3 regions of the Neobacillus sp. BP17 genome follow, and region 1 is predicted to be linked to each of the others. Evidence: predicted binding sites of a transcription regulator. Region 1 holds the regulator's gene; each other region holds the start of a gene.
The links. The regulator Rex, encoded in region 1, represses fermentation and respiration genes when NADH is low (regulators of the CRP and FNR family bind a similar motif). The targets are predictions, from matches to a motif close to TTGTGAAATATTTCACAA.
Positions count from the first base shown of each region.

Region 2: a site for Rex is predicted at 5,589-5,606, ahead of adhE (bifunctional acetaldehyde-CoA/alcohol dehydrogenase). Genes of this name have one in related genera too.
Region 3: a site for Rex is predicted at 7,753-7,770, ahead of AC4QJR_RS17840 (DUF438 domain-containing protein). Genes of this name have one in related genera too.

Region 1 is NZ_CM184198.1:235,861-246,497, reverse strand. It holds gene AC4QJR_RS01340 (YhbD family protein) at 1-244, opposite strand, end outside; gene AC4QJR_RS01335 (NAD(P)-dependent malic enzyme) at 425-1,639, opposite strand; gene AC4QJR_RS01330 (2-hydroxycarboxylate transporter family protein) at 1,758-3,104, opposite strand; gene AC4QJR_RS01325 (response regulator) at 3,223-3,930, opposite strand; gene dcuS (DcuS/MalK family sensor histidine kinase) at 3,908-5,527, opposite strand; gene AC4QJR_RS01315 (sulfite exporter TauE/SafE family protein) at 5,669-6,421, opposite strand; gene AC4QJR_RS01310 (redox-sensing transcriptional repressor Rex) at 6,620-7,279, opposite strand; gene moaC (cyclic pyranopterin monophosphate synthase MoaC) at 7,315-7,812, opposite strand; gene AC4QJR_RS01300 (ABC transporter ATP-binding protein) at 7,990-9,909, shown strand; gene tsaD (tRNA (adenosine(37)-N6)-threonylcarbamoyltransferase complex transferase subunit TsaD) at 10,191-10,637, opposite strand, start outside.
Region 2 is NZ_CM184198.1:3,134,804-3,145,440, reverse strand. It holds gene AC4QJR_RS15235 (MalY/PatB family protein) at 1-244, shown strand, start outside; gene AC4QJR_RS15230 (PTS sugar transporter subunit IIB) at 560-865, shown strand; gene celB (PTS cellobiose transporter subunit IIC) at 888-2,204, shown strand; gene AC4QJR_RS15220 (PTS sugar transporter subunit IIA) at 2,273-2,593, shown strand; gene AC4QJR_RS15215 (6-phospho-beta-glucosidase) at 2,613-3,932, shown strand; gene chbG (chitin disaccharide deacetylase) at 4,180-4,887, shown strand; gene AC4QJR_RS15205 (hypothetical protein) at 5,234-5,461, shown strand; gene adhE (bifunctional acetaldehyde-CoA/alcohol dehydrogenase) at 5,633-8,236, shown strand; gene hpt (hypoxanthine phosphoribosyltransferase) at 8,316-8,843, shown strand; gene AC4QJR_RS15190 (DinB family protein) at 8,931-9,434, shown strand; gene ftsZ (cell division protein FtsZ) at 9,887-10,637, shown strand, end outside.
Region 3 is NZ_CM184198.1:3,690,854-3,701,490, forward strand. It holds gene AC4QJR_RS17805 (CidA/LrgA family protein) at 1-19, opposite strand, end outside; gene AC4QJR_RS17810 (LysR family transcriptional regulator) at 155-1,033, opposite strand; gene AC4QJR_RS17815 (cold-shock protein) at 1,117-1,317, opposite strand; gene brnQ (branched-chain amino acid transport system II carrier protein) at 1,494-2,873, opposite strand; gene AC4QJR_RS17825 (LytA/YqiH family protein) at 3,169-3,858, opposite strand; gene AC4QJR_RS17830 (HAD family hydrolase) at 4,039-4,830, opposite strand; gene AC4QJR_RS17835 (glucose-1-phosphate adenylyltransferase) at 4,944-6,137, opposite strand; gene AC4QJR_RS17840 (DUF438 domain-containing protein) at 6,410-7,642, opposite strand; gene AC4QJR_RS17845 (ring-cleaving dioxygenase) at 7,911-8,888, shown strand; gene AC4QJR_RS17850 (PspA/IM30 family protein) at 8,936-9,574, opposite strand; gene AC4QJR_RS17855 (lmo0954 family membrane protein) at 9,598-9,942, opposite strand; gene AC4QJR_RS17860 (DUF1835 domain-containing protein) at 10,096-10,637, opposite strand, start outside.

The sequences.
Region 1 (10,637 bases):
CTACATTAGGTGAGAACATGTCTGCTAGTTCATCTAAGGATAAGTTTTCCTTCATTGTTTGGATTTTTTCGATTCTTTCAAGGATCTTCTCCTTAGGAAAAAATGTTTCTTGACCTGTAAACGTAGACTTGCGCACAAACCATTCTTCCGGGATTAAGTCCTTTCGTTTCCATCTATATAGCTGTCCATAGGATATTCCTGCTAATTCTAATAGGTCTTTCTTTGAGATTAACTCCTCACTCATACTAAAAACCCCTTTCCATAAACAATGTAACATAACACTGTTACGCATGTAAAGTGCAAATGTAAATATTAGGCTGTCCTAATTATTTTCACCAAAAAAAGGCCCTTCACGTTGATTAACGTGAAAGACCTTATTAAACTTATTCTCTTCTAACACCCACCAATGGGTTGAATTGGATTTCTAAATGATTTCTACTAGTTTTTTGCTACTCATTCCTTTTCTAGCTACTCCCTCTTCAATGGCTGCGTTCGAAACGGCGGCGGCAACTCTTTCCCCTACACGTGAATCCAAGGCGTTTGGAATGATATACTGCGGTGAAAGTTCTTCATCCGATACAAGTCTTGAAATGGCGTAGGCGGCGGCAAGCTTCATCTCCTCTGTGATATCTGTTGCCCTTACATCAAGTGCTCCGCGGAAGATCCCTGGAAAAGCGAGTACATTATTTACCTGATTAGGATAATCAGAACGGCCTGTTCCAACTACTGCTGCACCGGCTGCTATAGCCTCCTCAGGATAGATTTCTGGCACCGGGTTTGCCATTGCAAAAACGATTGAATCTTTATTCATTGTTCTGAACATTTCTCCAGTTAAAGCCTTTGGCCCTGAGACTCCGATAAAAATATCCGTATTTTTAATGGCATCTTGTAAGGTGCCCTGTATCCCTCGCAGGTTTGTTTTCACTGCTATTTCTGCCTGCCGATCGTTCATCCACATTTCACCTGGGCAAACAATCCCTTCCAAGCTTACTAACGTAATATCCTTAAAACCGGCAGTTAATAAAAGCTTGGCAATCGCAATCCCAGCAGAACCTGCGCCATTGATGACTACCTTTACCCTATAGATACTTTTCTTAACAATTCTAAGTGCATTTAAAAGGCCAGCCAGTACGACAATTGCTGTCCCATGCTGGTCATCATGAAACACAGGAATGTTTAATTCCTTTTTTAAGCGTTCTTCAATTTCAAAGCATCTTGGAGCAGCGATATCCTCCAAATTGATTCCGCCGAACGTTGGCTCTAATGCTTTGATGATATTGACTATTTCATCGACATTTTTTGTTCCCAAGCAGAGCGGATAAGCATCAATCCCTGCGAATTGTTTAAATAAAACTGCCTTCCCCTCCATTACCGGCATTGCTGCTTCGGGACCAATATCTCCTAACCCTAAGACCGCTGTTCCATCTGTGACAACAGCTACTAAATTACCACGCCCTGTATGCTCAAAAGAAGCCTCACTATTTTTGGCAATAATCTTACATGGCTCCGCTACACCTGGTGTATAGGCTAAACTTAAATCATCTGCATTGTTAACTTCTACCTTACTGACAATACTAATTTTCCCGGCAAGCTTTTTGTGAAGCAGCACGGCCTCTTCTTTGATCATTCTTTCATTCATTCCAACCTTCTCCTTTTGCTCCAACCTAAGTCTAGATGTTAATCTGGGTGACGAAAATCAAATCTATTATTTAAAAAGTCGAGCCGTGACAGATAGCCACAGCCCTTTTGAGGAATTACTAACTTAATAATTTCAGTAAAAGAATAGCCAATATAACGGTTGAGGCGCCGCCAATTCTTGTGGAAACTTGGGCAAATGGCATTAATGACATCCGATTAGATGCCGAAAGAATCGCGACATCCCCCGTACCTCCTAAACCACTATGACAGCCTGTAACAATTGCTGAGTCAACAGGATACATCTTCATCAATTTTCCTACAAAGTAACCCGTAGTAATCATTGCGACTACAACAGAAGCACAAACAACCGCATATCCAGGTGTTACGATCTTAACTACATCCTTAAGCGGAATATAAAGCATCCCTAAACCAACCATTAATGGCCATGTTAAACTTGATGATACAAATTTATATAAGTGATACGCACCTTGTTCCATTTTAGCTGGCATTATCTTAATACTTTTTACTACTGCTGCTGCAATAATCATTAACACTGGTCCAGGAATTCCAAGAAATTTATTTCCAAGTCCACCTAAGATAAAGAAACTGCATGCTATTAACAATCCTGCACCCATAAGTGGGAAATCAACCGGCTTATCAATCGTTGCGGCTTCTGTGATTCCGTCGCCGCCTTTTGTTTTCACTAATACACCATTACCCGTAAGGTGTTTCTTTTTCTCACCTATGCGAGACAAAATACCAGCACAAACGATAGCGACAATATTCCCAATTACAGCGGCGGGGATCAACTGACCAACAAATGTTTCTGAAGATTTTCCGAGAACCTCTGCATAGCCTAATGAAAGAGGCAAAATTCCTTCTCCGATGCCGCCACCGATTATTGGTACAACAATATAGAAAAGTGTGTGTTTCATATCATATCCAAAAAGCAAACCAACAAGGACCCCTACGATAACTGAAGCAATGGTCCCTAAAATAAGCGGGATAAACATTCGTGTGAAACCTTGAATTAAGACTCTGCGATTCATCCCAAGAATACTTCCGACTACTAAAACAGAGATATATAGATAAAGGAAATTTGATGTTTTCATTAATTGCGTAACCGCATTCATTCCAGTTGTGTTAATCACACTAAAATAGACTAATATAGATGGGACCAACAGTGCTAGAATTGCCGGACCCCCAATATCCTTCAAGACCGGAATCTTCATACCAAGGTCACCAAGTAAAATACCCATAACAATAATGATGGCAAATCCGCCAATCATGTCAGCTGGAAGCAATTTATAGACAGCTGAAAAGTAGACAACAGCTGCGATAACGATATAAAGCGGCAGTGGAATAACCCCTATCTTCATACTGCCAATTTTACCTAAAAAACCTTTCTTTTCTTCCTTTTCCCCTGAAACAACCGTAAGCGGTTGCAATTTTCTAACTGGTTCCATAAATTCATCCCCCTATGAAATTTATGTCTATATCATATTCTTGATTGAAACGCTTTCATAGTTTATGTAAATTTAATAAGATTTTTGTAAATAAAAAAAGTAAGCAGTTTTCGGCTGCTTACAAAAAGGCTTTGATTAGATGTTCTTTCATTTGATTATATTCATGCTGGTATACAGGTCTGCCGACAGTACCGTAAATTACCTTCACATCAAGAATTCCGATTTCCTTTAAAAAGTTTAAATACTTACGGACCGATACCCGAGAAATGCCGACCACCTTTACAACGTCCTCTGTTGAAAACGGAGCATTTTTTAATTCCTGAATGGCTTCCCAAATTTGTTTTAAGGTGTCTTTTGTCAGTCCTTTCGGGAGGTCTTCGATAAGAGACTTTTCCTCTCGGTGCAGGATCTGCTGGTCCAGCACGTCTTGATTAATTACATGTTGTGTCTGAATAATCTTTGTTTGGTTCTTATAGTCAACTAACGCTCTGCTAAATCGGTCAAATTCAAAAGGTTTAATTAAATAATCTACAGCTCCGTACCTCAAAGCCTTTTTAATCCGCTCCATGTCTGACGCTGCTGAAATAATAATTACATCGGTCTCTTTCTCATTTTCGCGGAGGTAGGTTAACAGCTCTAAACCTAGTTTCCCCGGCATAAATATATCAAGCAAGATAAGATCGATTTCTAGCTTTTCCAATTTCATAATCGCCTCATCTACAGATGCAGCCATTGCCATCAATTTAAATCCGGGGACCTGCTCAAGATAGCGTTTATTGAATTCAGCCACCATTGGATCGTCATCAACGATCATCACTCGGATCATTTCTGTCCCCCTCCCCATCATATGGTATATACACGGCGAAAACGGTCCCTTTTTCAGGCTTTGATGATAGAATTAAATCCCCGTCCAACTTTTTAACCGCCTGCGAAACGAGATACAATCCTAATCCTCTATTTTCACCTTTTGTGGAGAACCCTTTGTTGAAAATTTGGTTTTGTATTTCTTCACTCATCCCTTTTCCGGTATCTTTTACTTCAATTGTTAAAATATCATCTGCATAATCAAGGGAAACTGTTACTTTTTTGAGTGGACAACCGCTCACAGCCATAATCGCATTATCAATTAAATTACCTAAAATCGTAATCAGTTCATGTGTTATATCAGAATCCTCGGGTTGAGGAATTGGTTGTTCACACAAAACTGATAACTCTGTCCCCGATTCCCTTGCATAACTTAACTTTCCAATTAAAAAGCCTGCTAATACAGGGTCCTTTATTTTTTTGGTCACAAAGCCAATTTCGTTATTGCGATGATTAACCGTTTCATTGATGTATTCAACAACTTTTTCATAATACCCTGTATGGACCATCCCTAAAATAACATGAAGCTTATTCATATATTCATGTGCCTGGGCTCGAAGTGCATCGGCGTAAGTTCTCACTCCAGTCAGTTCTTCGGCGAGTACTTGTATTTCTGTTTTATCGCGAAAAGTTGCAATGGCCCCTACGACCTTATTCCCAACAATAACAGGGACTCGATTAGTTAAAATAGTCATTCCATTTAAATTCTGTTCTTCATCCAATTCAGCTTTACCCGTTTGTAAGAGATCTTTTAAGCGCGTGGTAGACAAATACCTTTCTATATTTACCCCCTTCGGATTATCCGGCAGTCCTGCCTTGTGAAACATCTTTAAAGCAGCTCGGTTGACAAGTGTTATCTTTGACTCTTGATCAACCGCGACTATTCCTTCTCTGACGGATTGAAGCATAGCGCTTCTTTCTTCTAATAATTTTGCGATCGCAAACGGCTCAAGCCCAAGTAAGATTTTTTTGATATATCTAGCTAAAATAACAGCCCCAAGAACACCGATTAATAGGCCGATCAGGGTTCCAATATAGATCCCAGTTCGGCTCTTTTTGACGGCCTTTTCCACATTATCCAGCGAAATCCCAACGGCCACTGCCCCGATTTGTTTCCCTTTTTCGTCCTTAATGGGTGTAAAAGAGCGTAATGAAGGTCCCAGCGATCCCTTTGATATTGACGCATGCTCTCTTCCTTTTAAAACAGGCCCTTCATCTCCACCCCTGAATGGCAACCCTATTTTTTTACTGTCGGGGTGGGATTTTCGAATGGCATTCATATCCATCACGACAATAAAGTAAACATTTGTAACTTTCCTCATTTCATTTGCATAGCTTTGAATGTCCTTTTCATCGCGTTTCCCACTCATCGCCTCAATCACAAGCGGACTATGTGCAACCATGCGAGCTACACTTCTTGCTTGCTCCGCCTGATTCTTTTCCGTCTCTGAAGCAATTCTGGAACTTATAAGTAAATCCGTTATCAACAGCGAAAAAGTAACCACTACACAAACGAAGACAATAATCACTGATTTTAAACTCCATCTGCCCCTTCTCATATTTCCCTCCAGCTGTACCGGGTGTCAGGCACCATCTTGATGCACCCCTTGATGACAATGTAATCATTCAGGTAAGTAAAGTAAACGCAAAAAAGCTGCAAAGCTTGCTATGACAGAACTTTGCAGCCTTGGAAGCTTTCTTTAGCTTATCAGTAATATAGCTCCTGCTAAAATAGGGGTCAGGACCATCGCACTTTTTAAAACGGGCTGAGGTGCAAAGTCCGTAAACTTAGCCCCGACATAAGAACCAATCATGGTTCCTGCCACCACTTCAAATAACAATGGGAAGTTCAAGTATCCTTGAAAATAATAGCCAGCTCCCCCTGCTAAAGCGATGGGCAGAATAACAAGCATGGTTGTACCCACAGATTGTTTAAGCGTAAGTCCCAAGATTAAAAGCAGTCCGATTTGAATGAACGGTGCAGCACCAATCCCAAATGTCCCAGACAACAACCCGGTAACCAAACCGACTAGCGCTGCTTTCTTAATGAGAAGAAGGTTGCTCGGTTCGTCTTTTTTATAGTTTGCCTTAATTTTTTGAACGATAAACAATCGTACGACCAAGATCATAGCTGATAGAAACAACATCCCTGCGGTTAACCAATGCAAGGAATGGATGGGAATCAAACCAGCAAGCTTTGAACCAATAAAGGAAGCAATCGACCCAAAGCCTCCGACAATTAGACCCGTTTTAATCGAAATATTTCCTTGTCGAAAATGACTGTACGCACCTGACAAGGTAGTAAACACCATGGCAGCTAAAGATGTCCCTAACGCTACATGGATGGGAACTCCAAAACCCACTGTTAAAATGGCAATAATAAAGCCAGAACCTCCTGCTCCGACAAATCCTAATAATACCCCAAGTACAAACATAGTCAGCACGATCGCCAACTTCATCCCCTCCAATTGCAAAAACCCTAGATGTCACTCTAGGGAATGTGTGATCTATAATCCCGATAGTAATCGCTTGCAAATAAACTACCTACATCTTAGTCCAGCCCTCAGTATTTTGATAGATTATGTAATTAAAAAAAGCAAGCATACAAAAGAGCTCTCCACAAATATTGTGAAAAGCTCTTAACTAAATTACTATTCTTCTTCCTCTAATTCCACCGTCGGATAATGCTTTAAAAAATAAACAAGCGATTGCAGTTCCACTGCTAAGTCAATATGATGGACTCTAATTTGCGGGGGAACATTTAAGCGTGCTGGCGTAAAGTTTAATATTCCCTTTATATTTGCACTCACAAGTCGATCAGTAATCATCTGTGCAACTGGGGCTGGAACCGTTAATATCGCAACGGATATACCTCCCTCAGATAAAACCTTCTCCAATTCATCCATATGATAAACCGGGACCTCGCGAATTTTTGTTCCCATTTTTTCTGGATCCACATCAAAGGCACATTCTATTTTCGTGTTATTATTCTTTAAAAAATTATAGTTTAAAAATGCCGTGCCCAGATTTCCTACCCCTATTAAAGCAACCTTTGTTAATTCATCCTGGTCCAAGGTTTTACGAAAGAAGGAAATCAAATAATTGACATTATACCCATAACCTTTTTTTCCTAATGCTCCGAAATAAGAAAAATCGCGGCGAATCGTGGCTGAGTCGACCTTTACGGCTTCACTTAGTTCGGCTGATGAAACCCTTTGCTTACCGGAAGAATGCAGGTTTTTAAGAAATCGGTAATAAAGGGGCAGCCGTTTGGCTGTCGCCTGTGGTATTTTCATTGTTTCATTACTCATAATCTCCCACACCCCATGGATAATTTAGTTAAAAATCATTTAACTTTTTCGTTTCTCTTAAAATCACCATTTTTACCGCCTGTTTTTTCGACAAGATATGTAGGGCCAATCACCATACCTTTATCAACTGCTTTACACATATCATAAACCGTTAAAGCGCATGCTGACGCAGCTGTTAACGCTTCCATTTCTACACCTGTATTCCCCTTGGTTTTAACGGCTGCCGATATATTTAAGCGATAATTCTCTTCTGTGTCCTGCTCCCAGGAAAAAGATATATTAACCCCCGTTAAGGGAATCGGATGACACATCGGAATCAAATCCCACGTCTTCTTTGCTGCCATGACCGCAGCTACCTGTGCCACTGCTAAGACATCACCTTTTTTTATCGCGTGATTCGTAATTCTATCGTAAATTTCTTTCCTAACTGTAATACTGGAATGAGCAAGTGCCGTCCGTGCTGTTTCTGGCTTATCACTGACATCGACCATTTTTGCTCGGCCTTCTTCATTAAAATGCGTTAATTCTGCCATATAAATAATCCTCCCTTCAAATCATACACTATTTTTCCTTATCTGTCTGTGAAACTTTGAACGAAATTCAAGGTTTTTGCCGATTTAACACCTTCATCCACCTAATCTGCGCCTCAGTTTATTGCCGATATACGGGGAATAAGGTACACTAAACCTATGTAATAGAGGTGAAAAAGAATGATTTTGTTACAGGTTAATCAACTACAAAAATATTATGGTGCTGACCTAATTTTATCGAATATTAAATTAGAATTACAAACTCGAGACCGTGTGGCTCTAGTTGGTCGCAACGGGGCAGGAAAATCAACATTATTGAAGATTATTGCTGGCCACTTGTCACATGATGGCGGTGAAATCATCAAACCAAAAGAAGTAATGATTGGCTATTTAGCCCAAAATACTGGTTTAGAGTCCACTTTGTCGATATGGGACGAGATGTTGACTGTATTTGAACCGCTGCGTTTAATGGAAAAGTCACTTCGGGCCCTTGAAGAGCAAATGGCCGATCCTAATGTATTTGATGATACTGGAAGATACGAGAGAATCCTAAAAGAGTACGACCATCTTCAAGTGAAATTTAAGGAGCAGGGTGGATATCAATACGAGGCAGAGCTCCGTTCTGTACTCCATGGGTTAAATTTCCCTGATAAATCCTTGATGATATCAAGTTTAAGCGGCGGACAGAAAACGCGTCTTGCCCTTGGTAAACTGCTATTAACTAAGCCCGATATCTTAATATTGGACGAGCCGACCAACCATCTTGATATTGATACCCTGTCCTGGCTGGAGCAATATTTACAAAGTTATCACGGGGCCATTTTGATTGTTTCCCATGACCGCTATTTTTTAGATAAGGTGGTTACGCAGGTATATGAAGTGTCCCGTAAGCAAATCCAACGATTCACAGGCAACTATAGTTCCTACCTAGATCAAAAAGCGGCCAATTATGAGCGTGATTTAAAGCTTTTTGAAAAGCAACAGCAAGAGGTGGCAGATCTTCAGGATTTTATCAACCGGAATTTGGCACGTGCATCAACGACCAAACGAGCCCAAAGCCGCCGCAAAAAGTTAGAGAAGATGGAACTGATGGACCGCCCCTTAGGAGATGAAAAATCGGCAAACTTCTCGTTTGAAATTGAAAAACAAAGCGGCAATGACGTGTTAACGGTCGATTCCCTTGCTGTCGGTTATCAGGGCGAAAAGGTCTCAGAAGCCATTTCTTTTCGTGCCTATAAAGGAGAAAGCATTGCCTTAGTTGGCCCAAATGGAATTGGTAAATCAACCTTATTAAAAACAATTATTAAAAAGCTTCCTGCCCTAGACGGAACCATTCTCTATGGAACAAACCTTTCCATCGGATATTACGATCAGGAACAGGCTGAATTAACTTCCAATAAGCGTGTTTTGAATGAACTCTGGGATGATTACCCGTTAAAAAACGAAAAAGAGATTCGAACGGTTCTTGGTAATTTCTTATTTTCCGGTGATGATGTCTTAAAAATTGTCTCCACTTTAAGCGGCGGGGAGAAAGCTCGACTTGCTTTAGCTAAGCTGATGTTGGAAAAAGCCAATGTTCTAATTTTAGATGAGCCCACCAACCATTTGGATTTAGATAGCAAGGAAGTTCTTGAGAATGCATTAATCGATTACCCTGGCACAATTCTTTTTGTCTCCCATGACAGGTATTTTATTAACCGAATTGCCACAAAGGTCTTGGAACTGAGCCGCCATGGCAGTACAGAGTATTTAGGGGATTATGATTATTATGTAGAGAAGAAATTGGAGCAGGAGGAGCTTGCTGCCCTGGCGCTGGCGGATCTTCAAAAAGGGTCTGCGCAAATGGAAGCATTTGAGAAAAATACTTATCAACAGGATAAGGAAAGCAAGAAACAAGAGCGTCAGCGAAAACGAAAATTAGAAGAAGTGGAACAAAGAATTGAAGAACTGGAAGAGCAAATTCAGGAATTCGAACAGCAGTTATGTGATCCAGATATCTTTCAAAATCATGAAAGAGTATTAGAAATCAACCTAAAAAATGAAAAAGCCAAGGCTGAACTCGAGCAACTAATGGAAGCATGGGCGGAATTGGCAGAGTAAAAACCGAGCAGTGCTCGGTTTTTTCTTTTTAATAAGACATATATCGACAACATTCGATATAAACACTTTTTTAAAAAATTATTCACTTTTCCACAAGCTTATTCACATTGTAAACAGAGTATTCCCAATGATTTTTTTAGTTTTCCACAATATCCACAATAATTACCCCACTTATCCACATTATACACAGAAAACAATCCACTTATCCACATTTAAGATTATTTTGATGGAAGTTCAAAAATTCTTATCAACAAAAAAACTCTTCTTATCCAGAAGAGTTTCTAATTATATAATTCAATATCTAATCCAGGATTGGCGTTTAACGTCAAATTTGCTCGAATTCCCTTTTCAAACATCACACTTCCAGCAGCAGCGATCATTGCTGCATTATCTGTACATAGTGATAATGGCGGGATGACTAATTCAATCCCAGGTTTCTTTGAAAAAACCTTCTCTAACGCCTGTCTAAGTCCTTTATTCGCTGCAACCCCGCCCGCTACCAATACTTGCTCTACGCCGTATTCTGTGACCGCTCTTTCTGTTTTTGTGACTAAAACTTCAATGACGCTTTCTTGAAAACTTGCAGCTAGGTCTTCAGGGGCAATCACCTCACCGCGTTGCTCCGCATTATGGACCGTATTAATAACTGCGGATTTTAAACCACTAAAACTAAAATCATAGGAGCCTTCCTCCAGCCATGCCCGAGGTAAGTTAATCGTCGGATTTCC
Region 2 (10,637 bases), 2.8 Mb from region 1:
GCCGAAAGTTAAGGTGAGAATTCCAGAAGGAACCTATATTATGTGGATGAATTTTAGCGATTATGGCCTCTCACCGGAAGAAATTCATGATCGTATTTACAACAAAGCGAATGTCCTGCTTGAAGATGGAAAGATGTTTGGTGAGGAAGGGTTACAGTGGCAAAGAATCTGTATTCCATCACCTAGACCACTCATACAGGAAGCGTTTGAAAGAATTGCAAGAGAGTTTGATGACCTAAGTTGATGGAGTAAGAGTGAAATTAGTAAGATTCTATTGAATGGTCCCCAAGTAGAAGTAGAAGGTAACACGCTCCATAGCAGGAAGTCTGGAATATTCTAGGCTTCTTTTTTTCTTTCTGCTAATTTAAAAATCTGTAGTTTTTTTTACATTTTAAAGAGCAACTTTTTGTCCTAATTTTTTTGGTGAGGAAATATATATTAGGGCGGGACAAAATTCTTGACATGGAGGACAGCTTATATGGAAATCCATTGTTTATCGAAATGGAAAAATTTTTTCCTTTTTTGTAAGCGTTTACAATAATAAGAAGGGAGGATTGTTATGAACATCCTATTATGCTGTGCTGCTGGCATGTCAACTAGCTTATTAGTAACGAAAATGGAAGCAGCAGCAAAAGCAGAAGGAATTTCGGCAAAGATATGGGCAGTAAGTGCGAATGAAGTGAATAACCATCTAGACCAAGCGGATGTGTTATTAGTAGGTCCGCAGGTTCGATATCTACTTCCCAAATTGAAAAAAGCAGGATTAGAAAAAGGGATACCCGTTGATTTAATCAATTCAGTGCATTATGGGATGTGTAATGGGGCGGAAGTACTAAAATTTGCCAAAAATCTACTAGATTCATAACTTCACATAGGGGTGAAAAGATATGAGCAAATTTAATCAGATGTTAGAAGAGAAGGTCATGCCGGTCGCGGGCAGGATTGCTGGCCAACGGCACTTACAAGCATTGCGTGATGGGATCATTTTAACCATGCCGCTCCTCATCATTGGATCCATTTTTTTAATTTTGGGATTTTTACCTATTGATGGATATCCAGAATTTATGGCCCGCACATTCGGAGACGCCTGGTTGACTAAACTATTATATCCTGTCAGCGCAACATTTGACATTATGGCACTGATTGCAGCGTTCGGTATAGCCTACCGTCTGGCTGAACAATACAAAGTCGATCCATTGAGTGCAGGTGCCATATCTGTCGCTGCCTTTATTCTTGCCACTCCTTATTTCACGATGTTTACCCCAGAAGGAGCAACGGAGGCTGTACAAGTTGGCGGTGTATTGCCAATGGCACTTTTGGGTAGTAAAGGTTTGTTTGTTGCGATGATCCTAGCAATGTTTTCAACTGAAATTTATCGATATATTATTCAAAAAAATATTGTTATAAAAATGCCGGATGGTGTACCGCCAAGTGTAAGTAAATCATTTGTCGCTTTATTCCCAGGATTTTTAGTTATTCTTTGCGTATGGATTATTCGTTTGCTCATTGAAAACACTTCGTTTGAAAGTTTGCACAATGTTGTTGGGCAGTTGTTACAAGAACCACTTGGTGCGCTTGGTGGAACACTGATTGGTGCACTTATTGCCGTCTTTTTTGTTCAACTCTTGTGGTCCACTGGATTACATGGCGCGAGTATTGTCGGCGGTGTTATGGCACCAATTTGGTTAGCCCAAACAGACGCGAACCGCTTGGCTCTTCAAGCTGGAGATGAAATTCCAAATATCATTTCCCAGCAATTCTTTGATATTTTCATTTATATGGGCGGTTCAGGTGCAACATTTGTTTTTGCTCTTATGATGTTATTTATGGCGAAGAGCCAGCAATCCAAGCAATTAGGCCGTCTGGCGATCGGACCAGGAATATTCAATATTAATGAACCGATTACTTTCGGAGCCCCAATTGTTTTAAATCCTCTGCTCATTATTCCATTTATTTTAACACCGTTGGCTCTCACCATTACAACTTATATTGGAATGAGTACTGGTTTTGCTCCGAAGACAGCTGGTGTTGCCGTACCGTGGACGACTCCTCCAATTATCGGAGGTTATCTAGCAACAGGTGGAAATATCCGAGGGGCGTTAATGCAAGTGATCAATTTAGTCGTTGCTTTTGCGATTTACTATCCATTTTTTAGAATGTGGGATAAACAAAACTTCAATGTTGAAAATGGGTCTAGTAAATAACAATAAAATAAAAAAGGGCTTGCCAAATGGCAAGCTCTTAGCACGTATTTTGGGTGAGGAGGACAAAGATGACAAAAGAAGAATTATACCAACTCTCATTTCAATTAATTCTGCATAGTGGAAATGCCAGAAGTCTCGCCATGGAAGCGATTTTTACAGCCAAAGAAAAAAACTTCACTTCTGCACTGGAAAAACTTTCAGAAGCTGATGGTGAAATCATTCATACCCATCGCTTTCAAACACAATTGATCCAAGCTGAAGCGGAAGGCAAGGATTTCGACATCCCCATTATTCTAATCCATGCGCAGGATCATTTAATGACGGCTATTACATTAATCGATTTAGCAAGAGAGATTGTTGAGATTCGCCAAGAAATGAATACTCAATAAAGTGGGAGGTTCATAGAAATTGACTAAATCAATTAAAATTACCACCATTGGCGGCGGTTCAAGTTATACCCCCGAGCTGGTTGAAGGATTGATCAAACGATATGATGAACTACCATTACGCGAACTTTGGCTAGTGGATGTCGAGGAAGGAAAAGAGAAATTAGAAATAGTTGGAAACTTAGCGAAACGGATGTTTCAAAAGGCTGGACTTCCTGTCGAAGTGCATCTAACACTTGATCGAAGAGAAGCATTAAAGGATGCTGATTTTGTGACCACGCAATTTCGGGTGGGTCTCCTCGACGCAAGGGCTAAGGATGAGAGGATCCCGTTAAAGTATGGGGTACTTGGCCAAGAAACGAACGGACCAGGTGGGCTTTTTAAAGGACTTCGCACGATCCCAGTTATTTTGGATATTGTTAAAGATATGAAGGAACTTTGTCCTGATGCGTGGCTCGTTAACTTTACCAATCCGGCAGGGATGGTGACGGAAGCGGTTCTTCGCTATAGTGACCATCGCAAGGTAGTCGGACTCTGTAATGTACCGATAGGGATGGAAATGGGAATCGCAAAACTACTAAAAGTTGAACATTCCCGTGTCCGTATTGACTTTGCCGGGTTAAATCATATGGTGTACGGCTTAGATGTTTACATGGATGGCATTAGTGTAAAAGATCAGGTCATCGAATTTTTAACCAATCCAGAAAATTCAAGTTTCGTAAAGAATATTCAAGGGCAGGGCTGGGAGCCTGAATTTATCCGAGCTTTAGGGGTCCTCCCATGTCCGTATCACAATTATTATTACAAAAGTCGTGAAATGGTCGAAAAAGACATCAAAAATGCAGAAACGGTTGGGACACGTGCGGAAGTGGTGAAAAAGTTAGAAGAGGATCTTTTTGAACTTTATAAGGATCCTAATCTATCAATAAAACCTCCACAACTTGAAAAACGGGGTGGCGCATATTACAGTGATGCAGCAGTCCGTTTAATTTCATCTATTTATAATGACAAAGGGGATATTCAACCAGTTAATACGTTAAATAATGGTTCTATCGCGAGCATTCCTAATGATTCTGCTGTTGAGGTTAGCTGTATCATTACAAAAGAGGGTCCAAAACCACTTGTGATGGGCGATCTCCCCGTGCCGGTCCGAGGGCTTGTTCAACAAATTAAATCATTTGAACGGGTCGCAGCCGAAGCTGCGGTAACGGGAGACTATAATCTAGCAATTCTTGCGCTAACAATTAATCCATTAGTTGCTTCTGATACCATTGCGAAACAAATCGTCGACGAAATGTTAGAAGCACATAAAAAATACTTACCTAATTTCTTTAAAAATTAGACTGTGTTAAAAGTTAATTCTGATTTCGACACTCTGTTGATTGGAGGGGAAGGCACAAAGACTCCTGCGGGAGTACGGGGCAGGGGAGACCCCGCAGGCGATGGAAACGCCGAGGAGGCTCCCCGCAACGCCCGCGGAAAGCGAAGTGCCTGGAACGGAAATCAACAGACAGGTTAACACAGCCAAAAATTATCGAAAAGGCACCGGATTGCTGCCTTTTCGCCGGTTACCAAGGAGGTTATACCGCTTGATTAAGTTAATTGTAAACGCAGATGATTTTGGGTATTCAAGAGGCATTAATTATGGAATTATTGATGCTCATAAAAATGGTATTGTTAATTCCACCACAATAATGATGAACATGCCTGGTGTGGCGCATGCCGTGGAGCTCGCGAAAGCTAATCCAAATCTTCAAGTCGGGATTCATCTGGTCCTCACCTGTGGGAAGCCGCTTTTAACTGAAGTTCCGTCACTAGTGAATGAGAATGGCAGTTTTAAACGAATTTCTGAATTCAAAGAGCAACGGGAGATATCGCTTGATGAACTGACTAGAGAGTGGAGTGCGCAAATTGATAAGTTTCTTGAAACAGGTCTTACACCGACTCATTTTGACAGCCATCATCATGTCCATACCATTACGGAATTTTTACCGGTGGTGCAAATGCTGGCAAAAAAATACAATTTAAGTGCTAGACGTTTTTCATTGGATGCAGTAGAGGGAGTTGCTGCATTTTCGGATGTGTTTTTACATGATTTTTATGGAGCGGGAGCGACCTATGATTACTTTGAGAAACTAGTCACACGTGTTCAAGACGGGCAAACGGTCGAAGTAATGTGTCATCCGGGTTATCTGGATCACGAGATTTTGAGTGGTTCCTCTTATGCAGAGGACCGTGTGAGGGAGACGGACATTCTGACTTCTATTAAACTGCCAAGAGAAATTAAATTGATTTAACGATATATAATTGCCCGAAATTTAGTTTCATGTGGGGTTCCGGTATTAAGATAGCTGTTAAATGACCGGAACCCTTAATTTGCCACTATCATCTTTCATTAGGAATTAAGCATATTTAATTCAATTTAATATTATATTAAAATAGTTTATTGGTTGTAATCGTTTCAGATAAATACCCTATTCATCTAATATATTCCGATATTATCAGTTGAAAACATCGTCAAATATGGAAATAGACTATTTTTAGTAAAATTAACCACAATTCACATATTGTTCATTACTTCACAAATTATTATTAAAAATATATGTTATGATGAATCCATAAACAAACAAGGAGTGATAAGACATGATGGTTTGTGAATGGAAGACCTTCTCTACAGATTCTGAAATTTATAGCCTGGATTTATTTGAAGAAACAGTAGAGGACGAATTTGAGGCGATGTATTTTAAAGAAAATGAAGAAATTCCCTCCTATATTTGGACAGTTAATTACGTGATCATTGTAAAAAAATATTCAAAGGTTCTGTCGGACATATTATTTGAAAAGATTCCCCGTAATCCAGTTTGTGAATAACCATTTGTGAAAGAAGATTAAGTAGGAAACATTTTTTTAATCAATTATGTGAAATGAATCACAAAAGAACAAATAAATAGACACCTGAGAAAATACCCGCTTAATAGATTATTTTTTTTAATATAATTTGTGAAAAGTTTCACAAATAATTAATCAAACGGAGGTATTACAATGGTAGTTGTAGAAAAGGCAGTTAAAGAAAAGCAAGATGTAACAGAGATGGTGGACCTACTGGTCGAGAATGGTCTAAAAGCTTTGGCTGAGTTCCGCAGTTTTGACCAAGAAATGATTAATGAAATTGTCAAAGAAATGGCCTTGGCAGGTATTGACCAGCATATGCCGCTGGCGAAATTAGCGGTTGAAGAAACTGGGAGAGGCGTATACGAAGATAAAATCATCAAAAATATGTTTGCTACAGAATATGTCTATCATAATATTAAATACGATAAAACCGTTGGAATTATTAACGAAAATGAACATGAAGGCATGATTGAAATTGCGGAACCGGTAGGGGTTATTGCCGGAGTTACACCAGTAACCAATCCAACATCGACTACAATGTTTAAAGCACTTATATCGATAAAAACGAGAAATCCAATTATTTTTGCTTTCCATCCATCGGCACAAAAATGCAGCAGTGAAGCGGCCAGAGTCCTAAAAGATGCAGCCATTAAGGCAGGAGCACCAGAAAATTGTATTCAATGGATTGAAACACCGTCGCTCGAAGCTACTCAAGCCCTGATGAATCATACGAGAATTTCATTAATTCTTGCCACAGGCGGAGCGGCAATGGTGAAATCTGCATACAGTTCAGGTAAGCCTGCACTAGGTGTTGGACCAGGAAATGTCCCTTGCTACATTGAAAAAACAGCGAATCTTCAACAAGCAGTGAATGACTTAATTTTATCAAAGACTTTTGACAATGGGATGATTTGTGCCTCTGAACAAGCGGTTATTGTTGATAAAGAAATTTACGATCATGTTAAACAAGAAATGATTTCAAATAATTGTTACTTTTTAACTGAGGAAGAAAAAGCGAAGGTCGAAAAATTGGTTATTAATGTACATTCTTGTGCCGTTAACCCTGATATTGTTGGAATGGCTGCCGCTAAAATAGCTGAGATGGCTGGAGTGAAGGTTCCTGACGAAACAAAGATTCTTGTCGCAGAATTAACTGGAGTTGGTCCTGAATTTCCACTTTCAAGGGAAAAATTAAGCCCTGTCCTTGCATGTTATATGGTAAGTAATCTTGAAGAAGGATTCAAACGGGCTGAGGAAATGCTGGAGTTTGGTGGTTTAGGGCACTCCGCTGTTATTCACACCACTGACCAATCTGTGATCAAGAATTTCGGCTTGCGAATGAGAGCGGGACGTATAATTGTCAACGCCCCATCCTCACAAGGTGCAATCGGTGATATTTATAATGCTTATATGCCGTCATTGACCCTTGGCTGCGGTACGTATGGCGGAAATTCTGTCTCAACAAACGTTGGTACCATTCATTTAATGAATATAAAAAAAGTAGCGAAAAGGAATATTAATATGCAGTGGTTTAAAGTACCATCTAAAATTTATTTCGAAAAAAACTCGACACAGTACTTAGCAAAAATGCCAAAAATTTCAAAAGCCTTTATAGTTACAGACCCTGGAATGGTGAAATTAGGATATGTTGATAAAGTTCTATATTATTTAAGAAAACGTCCTGATTATGTGCATTGTGAAATCTTTTCAGAAGTAGAACCAGATCCGTCCATTGAAACGGTGATGAAGGGTGCAGAAATGATGGCTAATTTCCAGCCTGACGTAATCATTGCACTTGGCGGTGGTTCCGCAATGGATGCGGCCAAAGGAATGTGGTTGTTCTATGAACATCCAGAAACCGAATTCTTTGGCTTAAAACAAAAATTCTTAGATATTCGCAAAAGGATTGTAAAATATCCTAATCTTGGCCAAAGAGCACAATTTGTGGCCATTCCTACCACTTCTGGAACAGGCTCGGAGGTAACGTCATTCTCGGTCATTACTGATAAAGAAGCAAATATTAAATATCCGCTGGCTGATTATGAATTAACTCCTGACGTTGCCATTATCGATCCGCAATTTGTGATGACGGTGCCAAAACACATTACAGCCGATACCGGATTGGACGTCTTGACACACGCCATTGAAGCATATGTGTCATGTATGGCAAATGATTATACTGATGGCCTCGCAATTAAAGCCATCCAACTCGTATTTGAGTACCTGCCTAGAGCCTACAAAAACGGCCAGGATGAAGAAGCTCGAGAAAAGGTTCATAATGCTTCAACAATTGCTGGTATGGCGTTTGCTAACGCATTTTTAGGAATAAACCATAGTCTTGCCCATAAACTTGGTGCCGAGTTCCATATTGCACACGGACGGGCAAATGCTGTACTTATGCCACATGTAATACGTTATAATGCCGCCAAGCCAAAGAAATTTACAGCTTTTCCGAAGTACAATCATTTCAAAGCTGACAAACGTTATGCTGAAATCGCTAGAATTCTAGGATTACCTGCAAGTAACACCGAGGAAGGTGTAGAAAGCCTCGTTCAAGCCATTATTAAATTGGCACAGGAATTGGAAGTGCCAATGAGCCTTGAAGCAAACCATATAAATAAAGCTGAATTTGAAAGCAAAGTTGACTACCTAGCAGATCGGGCTTTCGAAGACCAATGCACCACAGCAAATCCCAAACTTCCGCTAGTAACTGAATTAGCAGAAATTTACCGCCTTGCTTATAAAGGGGTATAACAATCGATGCCAATGCGAAAAATCAAACTAGATGATTTTTCGTATTGGCATTTTTATTTTTTAGAATGAGGTGGAAATCTTGGGTTATAGAATTAAAGATGTGATGATTTCTGAAACAGAAATTAAAGAACGAGTTAAGCTGTTAGCGGAACAAATTGAAAAAGACTTCAATAATGAGGACATTATTTTAATCGTCGTCTTAAAAGGATCGTTTATCTTCGCTGCTGATTTGATTCGTGAGATGAAGGGGAATATTAATATTGATTTCATTTCCGTTTCAAGCTATGGGGACGAGACAGAGTCATCAGGGAAAGTAAGATTACTGAAGGACCTTGATGCAAATATTACCAATCAGAATGTCCTAGTTGTTGAGGATATTATCGACAGTGGTCTGACATTGCATTTCTTGCGCGGTCATTTAATAGCGCATAAGCCGAAACAAATAAAAATTTGCACGCTCTTAGACAAGCCTGAAAGAAGGCGAGTAGACTTGCCAGTTGATTATGTAGGCTTTGTCATCCCAGATGAATTCATTGTCGGCTATGGGATTGACTACGCACAAATGTACCGAAACTTACCATATATTTCAACCGTAGAGGAGTTTTAGATAGATTTGATGTGGTAAATTTTGCTGTTAATGGTAAGAATGATATACTTTTATTGTTAAACGTATCAAAGTAGGAGGAAAAAAATCATGTATACATCAATATCTGAATTTATCCAAGAATGGAATCAAGAGGCATCCTCTACACAAAAGGTGTTAGATGTTTTAACGGACCAATCACTTCAACAAGAAGTTTCCCCAGAAGACCGAACGCTAGGCAGAATTGCGTGGCATGTGGTTGCGAGCACTCCTGGAATGCTTAACGAATTCGGCATTACTGCTGAAAATGTGGAGAATGGAGATGTAGTACCGACCTCGGCGAAAATCATTGCTGACACTTTTCGAAAGGTTACTGCTGATACAATCGAGGCAGTACAGCAGCAATGGACGGATGCATCCTTAACCGAAATGAAAAACGTGTTTGGTATGGAAATGCCAAAAGGAGTGACACTTTCTCTTTTAATTAAACACATCATTCATCATCGCGGCCAAATGACAGTACTAATGCGCCAAGCTGGATTAAATGTACCTGGAGTTTATGGACCAGCCCGGGAAGAGTGGAGTCATATGGGGTTGGAAGCGCCTGCGTTATAAAAGTACATACCGTTTATAGCTAAATCAAAAGTTAAAAAGCTGATCATCAAAAATACCGTTAATGCGGCAGCATTAACGGTATTTTTTCTTATAGAAGCAGGCTAGTGACACTCTATCTTCATGCTAGCAGAATGATAGAGAATTGATGGCAGTATCCTAGCATGCTAATAAAATCTATCGATGGGAGTATTTCAAAAGAACTACTTAAAAAAATTGTTTAATAAATTTAACAAATTTTCTAGTATTTTCCTCAAAATTCAACAAATTTATCTGAATTGAGTGTTAGCTTACTATATTAAATCTGCTATTATTTTGGTAAAATAGGAATAGGAAAAAAATATACATACGATATATGATTATTTGTAACTAATCGATTGCAAGATTATAAAAATCTATGATTTTTTTTAATAGCGAGGCAAATAATTTAACGGATGATAAGTAGGAGGAATAATATGTGGGATTTTGACATGGATATAGATCAAGTAGCTAGAATAAAAGTAATTGGCGTTGGCGGTGGCGGAAATAATGCTGTCAATCGGATGATTGAAGGCGGAGTTCAAGGTGTCGAGTTCATTGCTGTCAATACAGATGCCCAAGCTCTAAATCTATCAAAAGCAGAAATTAAAATGCAAATTGGAGCACAGTTGACAAGAGGATTAGGTGCTGGCGCTAACCCCGAAGTTGGCAGAAAAGCGGTTGAGGAAAGCAGAAGACAGCTGGAGGACGTATTAAAAGGAGCCGACATGGTTTTCGTCACTGCTGGGATGGGTGGAGGTACAGGAACAGGTGCTGCCCCTGCGATTGCTGAAATCTCCCGTGCCCTTGGTGCCCTGACAATTGGCGTTGTAACCCGCCCTTTTGGATTTGAGGGACGTAAACGTGCTTCAAATGCAGCAAGTGGAATTGAGCTAATGAGTCAAGCAGTTGATACATTAATCATAGTTCCAAATGATCGCCTATTGCAAATTGTTGATAAAAGAACGCCGATGATTGAAGCGTTCCGAGAAGCGGATAATGTTCTGCGTCAAGGTGTTCAAGGGATTTCTGACTTAATAGCTGTTCCTGGATTAATAAATTTGGATTTTGCTGATGTTAAGACCATTATGAGTAATCAAGGTACGGCTTTAATGGGTATTGGTGTTGCAAAAGGTGATGGACGCGCAGTAGAGGCAGCAAAAAAGGCCATTTCTAGTCCTTTATTAG
Region 3 (10,637 bases), 2.3 Mb from region 1:
TGATAACTCCAAGTTTCATCGAAAAAATCCCTCCATAATGCAAAAAAGGAGCTAATAAACTCCTTTTCATTCCTAAATTAACTATAGAGTATATCGTACGCTGATTTCCGTCATTCGTAAAATACATATATCGAATAGTTTACATAACTTAAAGTTATAATGGATCTTTTAAGATAAAATCAATGAAGGTTCGACCCGCGTTAGAGATATAGCGGTCTTTCTTGGTTAGAACCGCAAGCCTCCATAAAATCGGTTGTTCAAGGTCGATAATCCTAATATCTGGGTTAAATGCCCGGTTACAAATAGATTGTGGAAGAATCGTAATTCCGAGGTTGGCAGCTACCATTTCTGTCATCAAGTCCCACTGAGAACTCATAAATAAGATATTGGGTTCAAAACCGGCAGCAATGAAATGATTCCTCATAATTTGATTAAGAGCAAATTCTTCGTGGTAAAAAATAAACTCCTCATTCCTTAATTCCTTAATATCGACTACATTATGCCTTGCTAAATGATGTTCTTTGTAAACCAGCAGCTTCATTTCTTCTTCCACGATGGGGTACACATCAAATTGCTGTTCATCAATAGGGAGAACTGCTACACCTAGCTCGAACTCTCCTTCCTCGACACTTTTTACCACTCTTGCTCCACCATACTCAGTAATATTCAGTACTATATTTGGATAGGAATGATGAAACTTCGCGATTACCCTTGGAAAAAATAAACTGCCTATAAAAGGGGGCAGCCCAATATCGATCTGCCCTCTAGACAGGTTCGTTATATCATTTAAGGTTGTTTTCATTTCAGATAGAATTCCAGCTATTCTCTGCGCATATTCTAAAACAATTCTTCCTGCATCAGTTAGGTCACTCGTCTTATTGGTCCGAATAATCAACGTCATCCCTAGCTCTTCCTCTAACGCCCGGATTGACTTACTAATGGCTGGCTGTGAGAGATGCATGCTTTCTGCCGCTTTTGTTATACTTTTATGCTTAGCCACTTCCATGAATAATTGTAATTGCCTTAATTCCAACACTTCCACCTCTGAAAATTTGATTATTTCATTTAAACACAAAAAAGACCCTCATAAGAGAGTCTTTTATTATTTAGGTTCAATTATGCTTTACGAACGTTAGTAGCTTGTGGTCCACGTTGACCTTGTTCTACTTCAAATGTAACTGCTTGACCTTCGTCTAAAGTTTTGAAACCTTCGCTTTGGATAGCTGAGAAGTGTACGAATACATCGTCTCCTGCTTCGCGTTCGATGAATCCGAAACCTTTTTCTGCATTAAACCATTTTACTTTACCTTGTTCCATTGTTGTTTCCTCCTCGTGTGCTTGGCACACATTGTGTTACTATCCTTGCTCAGTTCTTTAAGACAGAAAGTTTAGCACTTATTATCCTACAACTAACAAAAATAATTCTTCTTAACTATAACAGAAAAATGACAGGAATGCAAATAGTTATTTTCGAGGAAGAGTGTTTTTGTATGTTATAAGAAACTTTCAGTTTTGTTTTTTACACGAATCGTTGTAAAATTCTTCACATTGACGATGATTCCAGTAATGATGATCGTAACCAAAACTGGCAGGAACCATCCGAGCCCATTGTGATAAAAAGGCAAGAATTGATCATAAAACGAAACAATCTTCGCAAGCCAGCCGAAATATTCAATCCCAAGCAGATCGCAGAGAGTTTTAAAACCATCTATGGTACTAATCATAAAGGTGACAATAATGACAGCTGCATAAACAATTCGTGAGTGGTTAAATAGTTTCGACAAAAATGTCAGCAGCATTAACGCAATCGCCAAAGGGTATAGCAACATTAATACCGGAATGGAAAAATTAATGATATTCGATAAACCAAAGTTGGCAATCACAAATGAAACGACTGAAAAAAGCAACACCCACATTTTGTAACTGACTTTAGGAAGCAGCGTATGGAAGTATTCACCGCACGCTGACATTAAGCCAATGCTCGTAGTTAGACAAGCGAGCAGGATAATAACCGACAACATCACCGTTCCGATTGATCCAAAATAATAAGTAGATGCCTTCCCTAAGACAGGACCTCCTGTTTCAAACAGACCGAATGCACTTGTGCTCGTCGCCCCTAAATAGGCAACACCCACATAAATGATTCCAAGGAAAATGGTTGCAATCAACCCAGATTTAGCTGAAGCTGATAGGATTCCTCGAGTAGTTGTAACACCCATTGAACGAATAGAATTGATGACGATGATCCCAAATACAAGTGATGCAAGAGCATCCATCGTATTATAACCTTCCATAAATCCTTTCATAAACGCTCCGTCAGCATAAGCCGCTTGTGGCGCTTCAATAGAACCGAGCGGTTTGACAATAACCATGACTAATAAGATAAAAATTAATACAATAATCGCAGGAGAAAGAATTTTCCCGACCCGATCGACTAGCTTGGCTGGGTTTAACGAAAACCATAATGTCACGATAAAAAAGAGCAATGTAAACACAAATAAGCCAACTTGTCCATAACTTTCGCTAACAAACGGGGCTATTCCGATATCGTAGGCGACTGCGCCTGTCCTTGGTGCGGCAAAAAATGGCCCAATCGTTAAATAAAGAACAGAAGTAAATATCACCCCATAGAGCGGGTGGACACGGCTTGCAAGTTCCTCTAAGTTCTTACTACCTGAGAAACCAATTGCAAGAATTCCTAAAAAAGGGAGCCCAATTCCAGTAATTAAAAATCCAGTAATGGCCATCCAAACGTTAGAACCTGCATTCTGACCAAGTGCCGCTGGAAAAATTAAATTGCCAGCCCCGAAAAATAGAGCAAATAGCATAACTCCTATAACGAAATACCTTGAAAATGGTAATTTATTCTGCATTTTATTACTCCTACCTAAATTGTTTCTATGTTTAGCTTTTAATATATTCCGAGAATTATATTACTATCCTTACAAATTAATATCAACCTATTTTTAAGATTTATTAGATAATTTCGACAGGAATAAAATACCTTTATAAAACAAATTTACTTGATTTTTCAAAACAAGAAAAAGATGCCAAATGATTCTAACCAATTTTGAAGTTCTATTCTGAGATAACAAATATTCACAATTAAGAAAACAAAAAGACCTCTATCCAACTGTCGGCAAAGATCTTTTTGATTACCTCTAGCATTTATGGAGTCCCTGTAACAAATTTATGAATCAACTTTTGTCCGGTCTCATTTTCTGTGTATAAAAATGATACTTGTTTACCTTCATTAAGCTGCGATAATTGCTTGATAGCTTCCTCTGTTAGCTGAAAGGCTACCTTTTTACCCTTGATATCAATTTCAATTGAATGAGGATCCATTTGACCTACAAGCACTCCGCTCCCCTCGCTAAATGAATTTTTAACGAGTAATTCGGTTACCGCTTTGGCTTCTTCTTCTTTTGCCGTTAAGAACACTTCTATTTTATAGCGGCCATTTGGGAGGTTTGAGATGGTAAATTTTTTAACAATTTCTTGATTACTACCTAACTCTAATACTTTTATCGCATGGGTTGACATGACTTCATCTGAATATTGTTTAACTTTCTTCCCTTGTAAATCATAAACAATATAATCTGCCTCTAATCCGCTAGGAAACGTCAGCTTCTGGGACTTGTTTGAAAGATTTTTAACCTTGTACTTAATAATCATTGAATTGTTCTCAGACTTCGTTTCGATCGTAGGATGAAATTTAGCAGCTATCTCATATTCTTCTGGGGTTTCAGTCTTCGTCCCTTCTGCACTCCCCTTAGGAACAGAATTTGTTCCACACCCTGCTATAAGCCCAATCACCAATGTTGAACAAAGAATAGAAAACCATTTAATATTTCGCATTTTTCCTCTCCTTTTCAAAAAGCAATTTGGTGGTCTTAGCCATATAGTCGCCGAAAAGGAGAACAAAGTTACATCTTTACTAAATATTTTAAGTTCGACAATTTCCATTAAAACCAAAAAAATTGCCATAAATATAGGATACCCCCCTACATCTACAGCAATTTTTTAAGAATATGTGTTTTATTTCGACTTCAATTCCTCTAATAAAGGAAAAAGTTCTTCTAAATGTTTAATCTCAAAAGTAGGAATAACTTCATTTCTCGCTTTGTCATGTCGGTTAATCCAGACTGTCTTGATTCCTGCTCGATTCGCACCAAGAATATCGGTCATCAGATTATCCCCTACCATAATGACCTCATCCTTATCAACCGACAATAACTCAAGTGCGTGTTCAAAAATGGTCGGGTCAGGTTTCCCTCTGCCAAAATCCCCCGATATAACAATGTGGTCAAAATAGGGAACAAGTTCCGGTGTAATCTCCAATTTTGTTTTTTGAAGATCTGGTGAACCATTGGTTAATAATAGCAGTTGATAATTTCCTTTTAACCTATCTAGAATTTTAAAAGATTCCTCATATACAAAAGGTAATTTCCTGCGTTCCTGAGGAAAACGTTCCGCCAGCTCCAAGCCAAAATCAGCGTCGTCTACTCCCATTGCTTTCAAACCCGTTGTCCAAGCATCTTTCCGGTAGACAGGCATCATTTCCTTCATCTTTCTAAAGTCATCTTGATCATCTAAAAAATTCCCCCACAGCCCTTCAAACGGATTGATGCCAATCATTTGCGTGAAAGGGTAAAATTCATAGCTGGCATAAATACTTCTCGCAGCTTCTCGAACGGCCTCTTCTAGTTGATCCACATTAAGCCCATACCGCTCCTCTGCCACTTTACACGTAGCAACAAAAGCTTCCTTAACACTTTTTTGATCCCAAAGCAGTGTATCATCTAAATCAAAAAAAATCGCTTTAACCATCGTAATCTTCCCCTTGTCCAAGATATATTTTACTAGTTTACCATTTTACAAATAAAAAATATATCATTCTGAATTTTTTATTATTTTATTTTAAAAGGGAAGGTTTCCGATTTTTAGGATGATATTGTCAATACATTGTTTTTGGACGTTGTTTCGTGAAGGGCAGGATCCACGGTCACATTATTTCCGACAACTATTAAATGGATGTCCGGATCCTTTGAGACAAGGATGACACCTTTCTTAATCACTGTTTGGCTGCCTATGACCGCATTTTCAATCCAAGCGTTCTCTTCAACAATGGTATTAGGCAGGATAACAGCATTCTTGATTCGCGCCCCCTTTCCAACCTTCACCCCGCTAAACACAACAGATTTTTCGATAGTCCCGTATATTTCACAGCCTTCACTTAGTAAACTTTGTTGAGCCTTTGCGGATTGATCCAAATATAAAGGGTCCGCATTATGTTCGACCGTATGGATTTTCCACTCCGGATTTTGCAGAAAAATGTTTGTCTCCTTATTTAAAAGATCTAAATTAGCATCCCAAAAACTCCAAACGGTCCCCACATCTTTCCAATAGTTGTTGAAATAATAGGCATAGAGCCCTCGTCCATCACACAGCATTGAAGGAATGATATCCTTACCAAAGTCTCGATTTGTAATTTCTTTTTGCTCCTCTTGCAGCAAGTATTCTTTTAACACTGGCCATTTGAAAATATAAATACCCATTGATGCCAAATTCGTCGTCGGATGTTCTGGTTTTTCTTCAAAATCGATAATTTTATAGCTTTCCTTCTCCATTTTTATGAGTCCAAAGCGGCCGGCGTCTTCCCACGGAACTTCAACGACAGCAATCGTACAATCCGCGTTCGTTTCAATATGCTGTTCAAGCATTAAAGAATAATCCATTTTATAGATTTGGTCTGCAGAAAGAATCAGAACATGCTCTGGCTTTTGCTGCTCGATAAATTCAATATTTTGAAAGACAGCATGGGAAGTTCCTTCATACCATTCTACTCCAGAGTTATTGCGTTGAAATGGTGGGAGAATCGTCAGGCCCCCGTGACGATTATACAAGTTCCAATAGCTGTAATGACCAAGATGTGAATGCAGCACATAGGGCCTGTATTGCGTTAAAATGCCAACCATCTCAATTCCGGAATTCAGACAATTACTTAAAGCAAAATCAATGATACGGTACTTCCCGCCAAAGGGGACTGCTGGTTTCACTAATGACTTTGTCAGCAGGTTTAACCTTGTTCCCTTCCCGCCTGCCAATAACAAAGCAATCCATTTTTGTTTTTTCATTGTTACCCTCCTCGAAAATTAGTTCCTAACATGTGCACATCTATAACATCTTCCTCTACTTTTATTATCTCCGTTTTCTTCCAGTTTTCCGTTGAACCTGTTACAGCTTTGTGAAAGTGACCAGCTTTTTTATCGACACAAACTGTAAGCAAACTCAAATATTAGCAAGTATTGTCGTAATTTTAAAAACTGAATAGTTCCCATAACAAAAAAACTGCCATTTCTTGACGATTACCTCGACATTGAAATGACAGTTCTTTTTATATATGCTCTTAATTTAAGATTCGTTTCTCTCCTTCAATTGCTTTGATCGGATCAATATTCTGGGTAAATTCAAGCGTGCCGATATAGTTTCCGTTCTCATCACGAACCGCAAAGTAGCGAATATAAACATATTTATCCTTGAACTTAATCCAAAAATCTTCACAGTCCTTTTTGCCAGACTTAAAGTCTGCCAACAACGCCTCTACAACATGGACACTTCTTGGAGGGTGACAGTTTTGGACAGTTCGGCCAATGACGGCTTTCGTCCGCGCGAAAATTCTTTCCTTCCCGTGTGAGAAATAACGGACCACATCATCCTGATCAATAAACGTGATATCCACTGGTAAATGGTTTAATAACAACTCCAGCTGCTTTAAGGAAAGAATCCCTGTTTCCATCTTAATATACCCTTCAGAGATGGCCTTTTCTTCCAAGGCCTTTCTCTCCGGCCTCCAAACCTCGGCAGAATCGATCAGGCAAAAACCAATTTCATCACTTTCATGGGCGATTTTAACCCATTCATCTTCCGTAAAATTATTTAAGGCCATTGGGAAAAGGATGTTCTCTTCCTTATAAATCATCCCTGCTACTTCTTGAATGACATAATTTACAACGGCAATAATAGCTTCCTTATCGCCTTGATAATTAACAAGTTTCTGCCTGCAATCCTTAATCGCGTCCCGAATGAAATCATCAATTCTCCACATATTGGTGGTTGGACCGAAAATCCCGTACTTTTCTAAATAGGGAAAAATCAAATTCTCTTTACGGCTATAATGCTTTTCAATATCCAGCAATAGATTGATATCTTCCATTAGTTTGTAAATATTCTCTGTAGAATCTTCCTTCATAAATTTCTCCAAATGGACCTGAAGCTTCTTCGATAACAATTTATCTATTTCTTGATTCTCACGCTTAAAAGTATGAACGGGATGCCCAGGCTGTTCTTCTAATCTTCCGTTTTGGGTTCCATCTTCCACAATCGCTCCTTGAAAAATAGCTGAATGCTGATGATAGAGATGTTGTAGTTCTTTCGCAGAAATACTTCCCTCTTCGACAAAATCATGTTGGAGCTGTGTAATCTCTTCAATGGTTATTTTTCCAATCAATGCATCAAAGTGGGCTTTAACCTCGTCCAAGTTTCTTCCTTGATGAAGATCGACAAACAGTTGTTTTAATATACTTAAGCGTTCTGAATTTGATTTAGTCAGTTGTTCACGATTATTAATGATTTCACTCATAATAGGATTCTCCTTCATTGTGGCAAAATACTTTTGATATTTGTTCTCATTAGTAACTTACCACTTCCGAAAATCCTTGTTAGTGATTAACATCATTAGTAACAAGCTAATTGTGAAAATTTTAGGAACGAACTTTTGACAGCAAAGTTATTTCATGTTATATTTATTTCGAATTAAAGATAAATTAATTCAAGATAATATTCCATTTAATCTTAAAAGATACTATGAAAATAAATGCTAATTATAGAGGGAAATGGGAGGAACAACAATGAATGGATTAAAAGGTATACATCACGTGACCGCGATTACAAGCAGTGCGGAAAAAAACTATGAATTTTTCACATATGTATTAGGGATGCGCTTAGTCAAGAAAACAGTTAACCAGGATGATATTCAAACCTATCATTTATTCTTTGCTGATGATGTTGGCAGTGCAGGAACCGATATGACCTTTTTCGATTTTCCAGGGATTCCGAAAGGAGTTCATGGGACCAACGAAATTTCCAAAACATCCTTCCGTGTCCCAAGTGACGCGGCGATTGAGTATTGGGTGAAACGTTTTGATCGTTTAGGGGTAAAACATACAGGGATTAAAGAACAATTCGGTAAAAAAACCCTGTCGTTTGTGGATTTTGATGACCAGCATTATCAATTGATTTCAGATGAAAATAATCAAGGGATTGCAGCCGGTACCCCATGGCAAAAAGGGCCTATACCATTAGATTATGCTATTACAGGATTGGGTCCGATCTTTGTTCGTGTCGCAAATTTCGACTACTTTAAAGAAATGATGGAAAAAGTACTCCTCTTTAAAGAAATAGCAAATGAAGGTTCATATCATTTATTTGAAGTGGGTGAAGGCGGAAATGGTGCACAAGTGGTTGTCGAGTATAATGCGATCCTCCCTCAAGCCCGCCAAGGCTTCGGGACCGTCCATCATGCGGCTTTCCGTGTCGAAGATCGGTCTGTCTTAGAAGAATGGATTGGACACATGGAAAGCTTCGGCTTCCAAACGTCAGGGTTCGTCGATCGTTTCTTCTTCGGTTCCTTATATGCAAGAGTGGCACCACAAATACTGTTTGAGTTTGCAACCGACGGTCCAGGATTTATGGGCGACGAGCCTTACGAAACATTAGGCGAAAAATTATCTTTACCGCCATTCTTAGAACCCAAACGGGAACAAATTGAGAGTATGGTTCGTCCAATTGATACGACTAGAAGTACCAAGGAATTCATTAAAGAATAAAACAAAGAGCGAGGCAACGATGCCCCGCTCTTTGTTCATTTAAAAACTTATGAAATCGTTTCTTTTTTCATTTCTTTTTCTAATTGTGCGACGCGCGCATCAATTGTACTGCGGTAAAATGAGCTGTTCACTTGGTGCTCTAAGCGGTCAAGATAGTTTTCGATTTCCTTAAACTTTGAGTATGATTTATCAGAGTATGAATGGGAATCGAGCACTTGGTTAATTTGAAGATTCGCGCGAGTCACATTTTCTCTGCCCATTAATTCCATTCTGCGAAGATGCATATCTTTCACCTTATGCTTCATTTCCTCATATTTTCTTTCTAAATCACTTAACTGCCCATTAACTTGTTCTAGGGAAGTACGTAAACGATTTGCTCGATCGGTATATTGCTGCTGCTCGGCGGCGGCGAACTGATATAACTCATTTTCCCCTGCTTTTGATGCAATTTCGGCTTGGTATGTTCTTTTTTCTGCTAACTCTTCTGCATGCTGTAATTCTCTTTGGAATTCATCTTTCAAGACATACTGGCGCTCCAACAACTTTCGCACCTTTTCGGTCTCTTGTTCACATTGGCGAAGGTATTGATTAAGAAGAGCAATTGGATTTTTCTTCTCCTTGTGATCAATCGCCTCGTGTAAATCTGCTGTAATCGTGTTTTTAATTCTTGTAAATAAGTTTGTCATGTTATTCTCTCCTTTTTTTGTTTTTATTTCTTTAATTCATTCCATTGCTTTTCAAAATTAATGAATGGATCTGATTCCTCTTTTTCAAAAATCACCTTGCTGCTATTCCATTTTTTGTAGACTAGGTACAGCACATAGGCAGCTGCAACACCAATGATGGCAGGAATATTGTGTAGAGAAGCGATCAGGACAATCCCCCCGATAATCGCTAAGCCAATTTTCCAACCAGTTGATTCTGTTTTTAGGAATTTTTTGTAGATGAAATATAACAGCACTGCACTTACAATCAGACCTAGCATCGGACCAATTGTTGAAAGCAGGACGATTGCTGCAATCCCACCTGCTAAAAGTAAACCGAATTTTTTCATTTTGTTTTCCTCCTTTGTTTATCTTGATATCATCTTACCTTTTTTCCCTGATTATCATAATTGCGCCTACGCTTGATTTTTCACTCGGTCTAAAGACGTAGAAAGGGTCAGTCCGTTACAACTTTATGTGTTGTGAAGGACTGACCCTAATATTTAATATTCAGCTTTATTAATAAGCCTTTTTCCATTCCAGAACCATATATCCTCTTTTAAATAGACCCCGCCAAGCCACCAATCTCGTTCATAAAATTCAAAGGACGTTTTTCTTCCATATAAAACGTCTAAACCATTGGAAGTTAACCTAAGTTTGGCTAACGGCTCTGGGTTCTGATAGTCAGGAAGTGGATTATCACATTCCAACAATGGGTATGGGCCATTCACCAGTTCGTTTAGCATAGCTGCAAAATAAAGATCACTTATACCATCGTTACTTCTTTTTTGTGTAATGACTTGGAACAATTCCGTAAGGGGGCAAGTATTTTTATCAAGATAATTAATAACGAAGGTTTCTACTTCATTTAAACCTGTTTGTATTGAAGGAAAGAAGCTTAAATGAGTTTGTAATGCTTGTTTAAAAAAAGGTAATTTTTGCTTTGAGGCTTCAATCCAAGTTTCAATCTCCATGGGATTCTTTGATGTATATGCTTGCCAGCCCGTAATTGCCTCTTTTATTTGCTCATCTGAAATGGGTTGTT